Regions from separate parts of the Microbacterium sp. ZW3a genome, predicted to be linked through region 1. Evidence: predicted binding sites of a transcription regulator. Region 1 holds the regulator's gene; the other holds the start of a gene.
What was found. The regulator LexA, encoded in region 1, represses DNA repair genes until DNA is damaged. The targets are predictions, from matches to a motif close to TCGAACANNTGTTCGA.
Positions count from the first base shown of each region.

Region 2: the regulator LexA is predicted to act here: its motif matches at 3,016-3,031, upstream of ACU6WY_RS11880 (HNH endonuclease signature motif containing protein).

Region 1 covers NZ_CM169903.1:1,071,226-1,077,219, forward strand. Annotated here, with positions in the region: gene hflX (GTPase HflX) at 1-615, shown strand, start outside; gene ACU6WY_RS04985 (prolyl oligopeptidase family serine peptidase) at 701-2,587, opposite strand; gene ACU6WY_RS04990 (hypothetical protein) at 2,637-3,632, opposite strand; gene lexA (transcriptional repressor LexA) at 3,726-4,415, opposite strand; gene ACU6WY_RS05000 (LysM peptidoglycan-binding domain-containing protein) at 4,675-5,025, shown strand; gene ACU6WY_RS05005 (histidinol-phosphate transaminase) at 5,085-5,994, shown strand, end outside.
Region 2 covers NZ_CM169903.1:2,519,694-2,525,687, forward strand. Annotated here, with positions in the region: gene ACU6WY_RS11865 (M23 family metallopeptidase) at 1-86, opposite strand, end outside; gene ACU6WY_RS11870 (inositol monophosphatase family protein) at 332-1,129, opposite strand; gene ACU6WY_RS11875 (phytoene desaturase family protein) at 1,192-2,772, shown strand; gene ACU6WY_RS11880 (HNH endonuclease signature motif containing protein) at 3,042-4,490, shown strand; gene pdxR (MocR-like pyridoxine biosynthesis transcription factor PdxR) at 4,833-5,994, opposite strand, start outside.

The sequences.
Region 1 (5,994 bases):
CTGCTGAACCGCCTGACCAGCGCCGGCGTCCTCGTCGAGAACGCGCTGTTCGCGACCCTGGATGCCACCGTCCGCCGCTCCGAGACCACCGACGGTCGCGTCTACACGCTGACCGACACGGTGGGCTTCGTGCGCAATCTGCCGCACCAGCTCGTCGAGGCGTTCCGGTCGACGCTGGAGGAGGTCGGCGACGCCGACGTCATCCTGCACGTCGTCGATGCGTCCCACCCCGATCCGGCGGCGCAGCTCTCGACGGTGCGAGACGTGATGGGCGACGTCGATGCCGACTTCGGGCACGAGATCGTCGTCTTCAACAAGGCCGATCTGCTCGGCCCCGACGATCGTCTGGTGCTGCGCGGGCTCGCCCCCTCAGCGCTGTTCGTCTCGTCGCGCACGGGCGAGGGCGTCGACGAGCTGCGCGCCGCGATCGAAGACGCGCTGCCGCTCCCCGCGGTCGAGGTGCAGGCGGTCGTTCCGTACGACCGCGGCGACCTCGTGTCGGCCATCCACGAAACGGGCCTCATCGTGGCACAGGAGCATCGTGAGCAGGGCACGTTCCTGCACGCCCACGTGGGCGCCCGTCTGGCGGCCGAACTCGCGCCGTTCGCGGCCTGACCGCTGTGCACGAAGACCCCCGTCGACAGGATGTTCGGCGGGGGTCTTCGGTGTCGGGGGGCGCCACGCGCGCTGCGCGCGCAGATCAGTCGAGTGCGAGCGTCGGGACCCCCGGCGTCTCGAACCCGAACACCGCGCCCAGGAAACCCAGCTCCCGCTGCAGGGAGTCGACGACCGTGTCCGCCTGACGGAAACCGTGACCCTCGCCCTCGTACAGCACGTAGGCGTGAGCGACGCCGTGCTCGCGGAGCGCGTCGCGAATGGCCTCGGCTTGCGAGGGTGGGACGACCCGATCTTCCGTGCCCTGCAGGATGAGCAGCGGCACGCGGAAACGTTCGGGGTGCGACAGCGGCGATCGCTCGACGTACACGGCCTCCGCCTCGGGGAGCGGACCGATGAGACCGTCGAGGTAGCGCGCCTCGAAGTCGTGCGTGTCTTCGGCCAGTGCGCGAGCGTCCCCGACGCCGTAGCGCGAGATACCTGCCGAGAAGACCTCGGTATTCGTCACGGCGGCCAGCACCGTCCAGCCGCCCGCGGAGCCTCCAGCGATCGCGAGGCGCTCGGGGTCGGCGAGACCCGCCTCGGCGAGGGCGGATGCCGCTGCGGCGACGTCGTCGACATCGACGACGCCCCACTGGCCCCGCAGGCGCTCACGGTACGCCCGGCCGTAGCCGGTGGACCCGCCGTAGTTGACGTCGAGCACGCCGATCCCGCGGCTGGTGAAGAACGCCGTCTTGACCGACGGCGACGGCCCGACGTGGGACGTGGGTCCGCCGTGCACGAGAACGACGTACGGCGGGCGCTCGTCGACCGGGCCGACGTGGTCGGGGCTCGTCGGTGCGTACGCGAACGCATGCACCGGGCCGTGCGGCCCCTCGGCGGTGAGAGCGCGAGCGGTCGGCATCCACTCGACGCCCGGATGGGCGCCGTCGGTGACGACTTCGGCGGCGCCGGTGTCGAGGTCGATCGACCACAACCCCGCACGACCCACTGCGTCGGATCCGGAGACGAGGGCGCGCGATCCGCGGATGTCGTCTATCGAGGCTCCGGCGGTCACCGGGAGGTCGAGGGGGCGTACGCCGCTGGGGGCGATCTCGACGATCTCGTCGGCACCGTCGGTGCGCACCGCGACGATGCGGCCGTCGGTCGTCGCACCGAACCAGCGGGTGCCGAGGACCCACACGCCGCCACCGGTGTCGGCGTCTGCCGGGGCCACGGCCTGTGGCTCCTCGCCGATCCGCACACGGAACAGGTTCCAGCGTCCGTGGGGGTCGTCGGCGTACAGCACCTCGTCGTCGGCCATCCACACGGGCTGCAAGGGCGCGCGGCGCGGGCCGCCCGCGAGGTCGCGCACCGTGCCCGTCGCGAGGTCGCGGACGCGGACGGTCGTGGCGTCCCAGGGCATGTCGGGGTGATTCCACGCCGTCCAGGCCACTCGTCGCCCGTCCGGCGAGAGTGCGGGGTGGGCGAGGAAATCGCTACCGTCCGCGAGCACCTCGGTGCCCGAGCCATCGAGCGGGATGCGCACGATAGCGCGGGTGGGGACGCGCGAGGCGCCGTGGACCTCGCGTATCGCCAGCAACGACCCGTGCTGCCACGACAGCCCGCCGTGCCGTACGCCGTCGTCGGCGGGGGTGAGGGGCCGCGGCTCACCGCCGGGGGTGAGCGCGTACACGCGCTGGTCGGTCTTCTCGACGTAGAAGAGCTCGCCGTCGTCGGAGGCGGTCCACGCGCCGCCCCCGTACTCGTGTACTGAGGAGCGCGCATTCCCGGGGGCCGGCAGCACGGTCTCGACCGAGCCATCGGGCCGCCGACGCCGCACGGCGACGCGACCGCCCTCGCTCGGGACCGATTCGCCCCACCAGATCTCGTCGCCGACGATGCGCGCGCCGTCGATGCGCGGCGAAGACTGAGCCACGCGTTCGGGCGAGAGGGGGGAGGGCCAGGAACCGTAGGGGAGCGTCTGGGGCATGGCATCCAGCCTACGGACGGGGTCGGACACGGCTCCGCGGCGCGACGGCTCAGCCGCCGACGGGCTGGTTCACGATGCCGAGCCCGGCGGCCCAGTCACGGATGACCTGCCGCTGTCCTTCGTCGCACGTGTAGCCGTAGCCGACACTGACCTGCCAATACGAAAACTCGTCGATCGGGACGTCATGGTTCAACGACCAGCCGTCGAGGAAGGTCAGGGAGTAGCAGTCCGCCATCGTTTCGAGATCGCCGGCGAAAGCCGCCAGTGCGGTCTGCGTGGCCTCGGGATTCGTGAACTGCAGCACGTGGGCGTACTCGTGGTAAGCGATCCCCGTTCGGATCCAGTCGGTCATCGTGGCATCCGTCTGCGTTGCGCCGTTGACGCGCACGGTGAAGGGCTCGGCGTCGGAGACGCACGCCAGCGCCTCCGCGCCGCACGCCGTCTCTCCCTCGTCGAACGCCATCGACACCCACCCTTGTCCGAGCGAATCGAGCGTCGACTCCCAGGCGGTTCCGGAGGCGTTGGTCGCCGACTGGCTCCGAGCCGAGTCGATGCGTGATCCCAGGTCGGTGTCGAACGCCGTGACCTCGGCGACGTCTCTGCTGAGTGCCTCGGCGTTCCAGCGATGGATCCACGCGTGGTCGGCGAACTCCTCGACACGGGTCCACGGGACGAGCGTCGCGTACGGGAGCCCGATCAGCGGCTCGACCGTCTCGTAGAGGCCTGCCATGGCCGCTCCGAACTGGTCTTTGCGGTCGATCAGATCGCGCTGCTCATCGATCTGCCGCTGCTGGTCGGTGATCTGCTGTCGTTGATCGGTGATCTGCGAGCGTGCCTCGTCGAGTTGCGTCGCCAGCCAGGCGATGCCCAGCCCGGCAGCAATGGCGACGAGGGCGAGGAGGCAGGAGAGAACGACGATGCTCGCACGGGGACGGCGCCCGGTCGCGGGGGGAAGGGGCGCGTGCTCGTCGGCGGAGATGACGACGGGGCGGCCATCGGCGGTGGACTCCGTCGACGGTTCTCCCGCGGGGGCGTTTGAGGACACGACACTCGCTCTCTCGATGTGTCCTGTCATGCTAGGGGCCACGCGGGGCGGTGACGCCCGCCTGTGGATGACGCGCGTCGCCTCGAGGTGGGGTCAGATCGTCCGCAGTACTGCCACGACGCGGCCGAGGACGACGGCGTCGTCGCCGAGGATCGGCTCGAACGCGGTGTTGCGAGGGAGCAGCCACGTGTGCCCATCGCGACGCCGGAAGGTCTTCACGGTCGCCTCGCCGTCGAGCATCGCGGCGACGATCTCGCCGTTCTCGGCGTTGGCCTGCGCGCGCACGACCACCCAGTCGCCGTCGCAGATCGCCGCATCGATCATGGAGTCGCCCGCGACCTTGAGCATGAACAGCTCGCCCTTGCCCACGAGTTGGCGGGGGAGGGGGAAGATCTCCTCCACCTGCTGGTCGGCGGTGATGGGGACGCCGGCGGCGATGCGGCCGACCAGCGGGACCAGAGCGGCATCGCCCACGGCCGGAGCGGTGTCGGCCGGATTCTCGGCGGCGGTGCCGGGCAGGTCGATGAGCACCTCCATCGCGCGCGTCTTACCGGGGTCGCGGCGCAGGTAGCCGCTGAGCTCGAGCTGGTTGAGCTGGTGGGTGACGCTGGAGAGTGACTTCAGTCCCACCGCGTCGCCGATCTCGCGCATGCTCGGCGGGTAACCGTGCCGGGCGATCGAGCGCTGGATGACCTCGAGGATCGCCAACTGCTTGTCGCTGAGGCTCTTCCGGCGCCGGGTCTGTGGCCGTTCGCGGCCGCCGGCGGTCGTCGCGTCGGTCATCTGTACTCCCCTCGCGCCGCGCTTCGTGGCGGCGGAAATTCGAATGTCGGAGGTCCGTGGTGGGGTCTCCTTGTCGAAACCGTATCCGGTCGACCGCTCGAACCTCACGGAGCTCTCCGCGTGTCGCGTTCGATCTGTCTCCGAGAACCCCGGTGTTGACACCCTCACAGTATCGAAGATAGATTCGGAATACAGATTCGCACCACCGCCCTCCCGGCCGAGGGTGGGGTGCGAATCTCTCCCCACCGAGGAGCACACCATGACCAGCATCACCGCCACTGCCCCCACCACCCGCCTGCGCCTGACCGCGCGCGGCCGTCGCGTGTTCGCGTTCCTCGCGGCTCTCCCCGTGGTGATCGCCCTGACGGTCGCGGTCGTCGGCGGCGGCGCGGCGCTCGCCTCCAACGAGACCGGAGCGTCCACCGCAGCGTTCGCCGAGATCACGGTCATGAACGGCGAGACGCTGTGGTCCATCGCGGAAGATGTGGCGCCCGAGGCTGACCCGCGCGACGTCGTCGCCGAGATCACCCGACTGAACGCGCTCGAGAACGGATCGGTCGCCGCCGGCCAGCGCATCGCGATCCCCGCCGCGTACGTCGCCGCCCGCTGAGGTTCACGCGCTCAGCGCAACGAGGAGGGGCGGGGGCATCGACGCCTACGATGGGTGGGGTGACTGTGAGCCTTGACGACCTCCCGATTCGCGACGATCTGCGGGGGATGACTCCGTACGGAGCGCCCCAGGCGGCTCTCCCCGTTGCCCTCAACGTCAACGAGAACACTCATCCCGTCCCGTCCGAGGTCGCCGACGACATCCTCGATTCGATCGCTCGGGCCTTGCGCGATGTCAACCGCTATCCCGACCGCGAGTTCACCGCGCTGCGCGAGGCGTTCGCCGAGTACCTCGGCAACGGTCTCGTCCGCGAGCAGATCTGGGCCGCGAACGGCTCGAACGAGGTATTGCAGCACCTGATGCAGGCGTTCGGTGGTCCCGGACGACGCGCGATGGGCTTCGCCCCCACCTACTCGATGTACCCGATCCTCACCCGCGCGACGGGTGCACAGTGGGTCGCCGGTGAGCGAGCGCACGACTTCACGCTCAGCCCCGCGTCCGCGGCCGAGCAGGTCGTTCGCGAGAACCCCGACATCGTCTTCCTCTGCGCTCCGAACAACCCGACGGGTACACCCCTCGGTCTCGACGTGATCGAGGCCGTGTACGCGGTGACCGACGGCATCGTGATCGTCGATGAGGCCTACCAGGAGTTCGCGCCGCACGACGAGCCGTCCGCGGTCACGCTGCTGCCCGGGCGCCCGCGGTTGGTGGTCTCGCGCACCATGAGTAAGGCGTTCGCGTTCGCCGGCGCCCGTGTGGGCTACCTCGCGGCCGACCCGGGGGTGATCGATGCCCTCCGCCTCGTGCGCCTGCCGTACCACCTGAGTGCGCTCACCCAGGCGGCCGCCACGGCGGCGCTCGGGCACGCGGGCACCATGCTGTCGATGGTCGACGAGATCGTCGCGCAGCGCGACCGGATCTCGGCGACGGTGTCGGCTCTGGGCTACACCGCGCACGACTCCTGGACCA
Region 2 (5,994 bases), 1.4 Mb from region 1:
TCGGCGCCGGCGGGGGCCGGGTCGCGGACGACCTCGTCGGCGGGTGCCTCGTCGAGGGCGGGGGTCGAGGCAGAAAGGCGGCGCATCTCGGCCCGCGTGAGCTGCGGGGCGACGGGCGCGGCGGTGGGTCGACTGGTTCGCCGGGTTCGGGCGGGCTCAGTCTCGTAGGCTTCTGACGGCAACGCGCGGGGCTCTCGTGTCGTGTCGCGAGCGCGACGGCTTCGGGCTTTCGGGGCTTCTACCACTTCCGCGAATTCGGGTCGCGAAAATAACGATCAGGTAAACACACTACCCCCGCCGGGCTGAGAAAGCCATGAACGGGCCCTCGGTCTCACTCCTCGCCGTCGAGCACCGCCTGCAGACGACCGAAGAAGTCGGCTCCGGCCGCGATGACCATTCCCTTGCCCGGACGCCCGCCGGGCGCGCCACCGACCATGCCACCGGCCTCCTGCACGAGCAGCACGCCGGCCGCGTGGTCCCACGGGTGGGTGCCCTTCTCGTAGTAGGCATCCACGCGCCCCGCGGCCACCGAGGCCAGGTCGAGCGACGCGGCCCCGATGCGGCGGATGTCGCGCGCGATCGGCATGACGCGCGCCAGTCGTTCGAGCGTCGGGGCGTGCGTGGCGGGGTCGTACCCGAAGCCGGTCGCGACGAGGCCCCCGGCTTCGCCCACGTCGGCGGTCACGGCGAGCCGCTCCTCCCCGAGCCAGGCTCCGCCGTCACGCGACGCGCGGAACATCTCGCCGGAGACCGGGTTGTACACGACGCCGGCCAGGGCCGACCACGTCGCCGGGTCGGGCGCGCCCTCGACCGCGGCGATGCTGATGGCCCACGCCGGGATCCCGTACGCGTAGTTGACGGTGCCGTCGATCGGATCCACGACCCACGTGATGCCGCTCGTCCCCTCCTCGGCGCCGGACTCCTCGCCGTAGAAACCGTCACCCGGGCGCTCGCGCACGAGCTCGGCCCGGATGAACGCCTCCACCTCGCGATCGGCGGCGGTCACGATGTCGGCGGCGACGGACTTCGTCGCGATCGAGAGCCCCTCCCGCCTGCGGAGGGCGGCCAGTTCTCCGGCTTCCCGGGCGATGCGCGTGGCGATGTCGAGGAGGTCAGCGGCGAGAGTCATGGCATCCACGCTACTGCGCCACCCCCTTCAGCTGATCCGATCGCCGTGGATAGCGTGGACCCATGAACCCCCGCGACACCCATCGCTTCGACGTCGTCATCGTGGGCGGAGGGCACAACGCCCTCGTCGCCGCGGCCTACCTCGCCCGCGCCGGGCGTTCGGTGGTGGTGCTCGAGAGACAGGATGCCGTGGGCGGCGCCGCCGTGTCGGAGCGCCCCTGGGCGGGGGTCGACGCCCGCCTGTCGCGGTACTCCTACCTCGTGAGCCTGCTGCCGCAGAAGATCATCGACGACCTGGGGCTGCGCATCGACCTGCGGCGCCGGCGGTACTCCTCGTACACCCCCGATCCGGCCGACCCCACCCGTGGCATCCTGATCGACACTCAGGATGCCGAGGCGACCGCCGCCTCGTTCGTCCGGACGCTCGGCGACACCGGCGAGGCCGAGCGGTTCGCCGCCTTCGGCGAGCGCATCGCGCCGCTCGGACGCGCCGTCTTCCCGACGATGACCGACCCGCTGCCGACGTCCGACGAGATGCGCGAGCGGGTCGGCGACGACGAACTGTGGACCGCGATCACGACACGCCCCCTTGGCGACCTCCTCCGCGCCTCGCTCGAAAGCGATCTCGCGCGCGGGATCGCGCTCACCGACGGCCTCATCGGCACCTTCGCGTCGTCGGACGAGGTCTCGCTCGCGCAGAACCGCTGCTTCCTCTATCACGTCATCGGTGGCGAGAGCGGGCACTGGGATGTTCCCGTCGGGGGCATGGGGGCCGTCACCGCCGAGCTCGAGCGGGCGGCGCGCGAGGCCGGCGCCGAGATCCGGACCGGGGTCGAGGTGATCTCCGTTTCACCGTCGGGCGAGGTGCGCATCGTCACCGACCGCTCCGAGGCCTACGTGGGCGAGCTCGTGCTCAGCGGCGTGGGCGACGCGGTGCTCGCACGCCTACTCACCGCGGGAGGCGCCCCGACCGCGGCTGAGACCCCCGAGGGCGCCCAGGTCAAGGTGAACATGCTGCTGACCCGCCTGCCCCGGCTGAAGGACACGTCGGTCGCCCCCGAGGCGGCCTTCGCCGGCACCTTCCACGTCAATGAGACGATGACGCAGCTCGACGCGGCCTACGTCGCGGCATCCGGGGGCCTTCTTCCCGAGCCGCTCCCCGCCGAGATCTACTGCCACTCGCTCACCGACCCGTCGATCCTCGGCGACGACCTGCGCGCGTCCGGCGCGCAGACGCTGACCCTCTTCGGGCTCCAGGTGCCGCACCGCCTCATCGACGGCGTCGACCCGGTGGCCGCGGGCGCACGCCTGCTCGCCGCCGCGCAACAATCGCTCGACGCGGTGCTGGCCGAGCCGCTGCGCGAGTGCATCGCCGTCGCCCCGGACGGGCGAATGTGCATCGAAGCGCGCACCACCACCGACCTGGAGCGGTCGCTGAACATGATCGGCGGCGACATCTTCCACGGCGCGCTGTCGTGGCCGTGGCTGGAGACTCCCGCGTCGGGCCCGGCCGGGCGGTGGGGCGTCGAGACCGCGCACGCGCGGGTGCTCGTGTGCGGGTCGAGCGCGCGGCGCGGCGGCGCGGTGAGCGGCATCGGCGGGCAGAACGCGGCGATGGCGGCGCTGGAGATTCTGGAGGGGTGACGGGGGATGCGGGGCCGGGGCGTGCGGGGCTTCGGCGCCGGGGGCTGGGGTGTGCGGGCGGCGGGGCTTCGGCGCTGGGGGCTGGGGCGTGAGGTGTGCGGGCGTCGGGGCTTGGGGGCGGCGGGGCGCTGAGGCGTGGGCTGGGGCGCCGAGCTTGAGGGCGGTGAGGCGCTGGGGCTTGAGCTGGGGCGCCCACGCCGCGGGTGAAAGGCACCGCCAGCGGGGTGACCTCACCCCCAAGTTTCGAACATATCTTCTAATCTGGACGCATGACCTTCCCCGCTCCTTCCCCCTCGGCACCGGATGCCGATGGCGATAGCGGCGGTGTGCTGAGGTCGCTCGTCGATGCCATTCGTGCCGACACCGCCGAGGCGGCGCGCGTTCACGCGCGCTTGATCCGCCGTCGAGCCGAAGTCATGCAGATCGCGCTCGATCAGGTCGCGCGATCGAGGTCGCGAGCCTCGCGCGATCGGGAACTCCCGGTGCGGTCGGTCGCCCTCGAGATCGCGGTGGCCACCCACGCCCACGATCAGACCGTGCAGAAAGAGCTGGGCGACGCTTACACGATGGTCACGAAGTTCGCGGCCACCGTCGATGCACTCGCCGGGGGCCGGATCGGCGCGCGTCACGCGCAGGCGATTCTCGACACCGGCATCGTGCTCGACGACGACACGACCCGGGCCGGGTGGGAGCAGGTCGTCCTGGCTCGTGCCGAGCGCGATTCCCCGGGCCGCGTGCGCGCGTTCGGGCGCGAACTCGCCGAGAGTGTTCATCCCGTCGGCATGACGGAACGGCATGCACGCGCCGCCGCGACGCGCGGGGTCAGTGTGCGCGATCTCGCCGACGGCATGGCAGAGCTGGCCGTCGTGCTTCCCGCGACGGTGGCGTACGGAATCCGCGATCGTCTGCGTCGGCAGGCGGCTGCCATTCGCGCCGCGGCGGAGGCGGGCGCAGCGGAGGCGGCGGCGGAGGAGGCGGGGGCAGCGGGAACCGGTGTGGAGAACCCACCTGCGGCGACGGGGACTGGCGACGGCGCTGACTCCGGCGATGTCGCGGCCGTCCCGTCCGGCGACCGCTCCGCCGGCCCCGCCGTCGTCGACGAGCGCACTCTCGCTCAGATCGGGGCTGATGTGTGCGCCGACCTTCTGCTCACGGCAGCGCCGTCGATCGACCCCACCAACGACGTGGATTGCCCCGGCGGGCTCGGCGCAATCCGCGGGCACGTGCAGATCACCGTGCCCGTTCTCACCCTGCTGGGCCACCTCGACGCCGGCGCGACCGTCGACGGACACACTCCCATCGACCCCGAGACCGCACGGCGCCTGGCCGCGCACGCTCCGGGGTGGGATCGCGTGCTGTGCGATCCGGTCACCGGCACCGTGCTCGACGTCGACCGATACGCCCCCACCGCGGCACAACGGAGGTTCCTCGCGGCGCGCGATCGGCACTGTCGGGCTCCCGGATGCCGTGCCCCCATCGCCCGCTGCCAGATCGATCACAACCACGAAGCGCAGCACGGCGGCGCCACGCGGGTGACGAATCTCTGCAACTTCTGCGTTCGTCATCACACTCTGAAGACCGAGACCGAGTGGACCGTCGCGCAGGATCCCGACGGAACTCTGCACTTCCGGAGCCCGCTCGGGCAGCGATTCAGCGAGAAGCCACCGCCGAGGGTCATGTTCGCGCCGGATCCCCTCCCCGCCGCTCCCCCGTTCTAACCGGGACCTCTTCTCTCCAGGGCGTTGCGACTTCGTTGCCCGGCTCTGCGCGCGCACTCCGCGCTGCACTTCCCGCCCGCGCGCACCCCCGCTGCGCGCACCACCCGCGTTCACGCTGCACGCACCACCTGGGCACACCAGCCGCACTCACCACCCGGGCTCACCGCCCGCACTCACCACCCGGGCACACCACCCGCACTCACCGCCCGCACGCACCACCCGCACGCACCACCCGGGCACACCAGCCGCACTCACCACCCGCACGCACCACCCGCACGCACCACCCGGGCACACCACCCGCACTCACCGCCCGCGCACGCCACCCGGGCACGCCGCCCGGGCTCACCGCCCGCGCACACCCCGGCGCTGCGCCATCGCCGCGACCTCGTCGACGATCGCCTCCACCGCCTCGACGAGCGCGGGGACGGGCGGTTCGGCGTATCCGATGACCAGGCCGGCCGGGAGGTCCGTGGGCGCTCCGGGCACCGCATATCGCGAGAGCCCCGACACCAGGATGCCGCGAGCCGCCAGCGCCTCCTCGAGGGCACGCTCCTCGGCGCCGGGAACGAGCACCACGGCGTGCAATCCCCCCTCCATCGCCGTGAGCTGCACCCCGGGGACGCCCACGAACGCCTCGACCAACAGGCGCCGGCGATGGCGATACTCGCGCCGCCGACGCGCGGTGTGCCGAGCGAGCGCACCGTCCGCGAGATACAGGGCCAGGGCCTCCTGCTCCACGAGCGAAACGGGCGAGTCGAGGTCGGCCCGCGCCGCGACCACACGATCGCGCAGGTCGCCGGAGGCGATCACCCACCCGCACCGGAGCGCGGGACTGAGCACCTTCGACAGACTGCCCACGAGCACGACCCGGGCGGGGTCGAGCATCCGCAGGGGTGGCAGCGGCGCGCGTCCGTGCGGGAACTCGCTGTCGTAGTCGTCTTCGACGACCACCGCGCCCGTCCGCGCCGCCCAGGCCAACAGACGCGCCCGGCCCGCGGCATCCAGCCGGGTCCCCAACGGGTAGTGGTGGTGGGGCGTCACGATGATCGCGTCCAGGTCGCCGTGCGCCTCGAGCGCGGTGAGATCCAGGCCCTCGTCCGGACGCACCGGCACGGGCACCGCCTCCATCCCCAGCCGGGCGAGCACCATCCGCACACGCGGATACCCCGGGTTCTCCACGCCCACGCGCAGGCGCCCTCCCGCGCGCGGCGTCAGCGCGAGCAGGGTCAGCAGCAGCGCGTCGCTGGTGCCCGCGGTCACGATCACCTCGGCCGGATCGACGTCGACGCCGCGAGTGCGCGACAGGTGCCGCGCGATCTCCGCGCGCAGGGCGGGGAGCCCGGCCTCGTCATCGACGTCGGCCGCGGGATCGACCGCGCTCGCCCGCCGCCACGCCGACCGCCACCCGGCATCCGCGACTCCCCGGGTCGAGGGACGTCCGGGCTGCAGATCGACGACGCGAGACGACGCCGCGGGCACCGACGGCGCGAGAGCGGGCTCGATG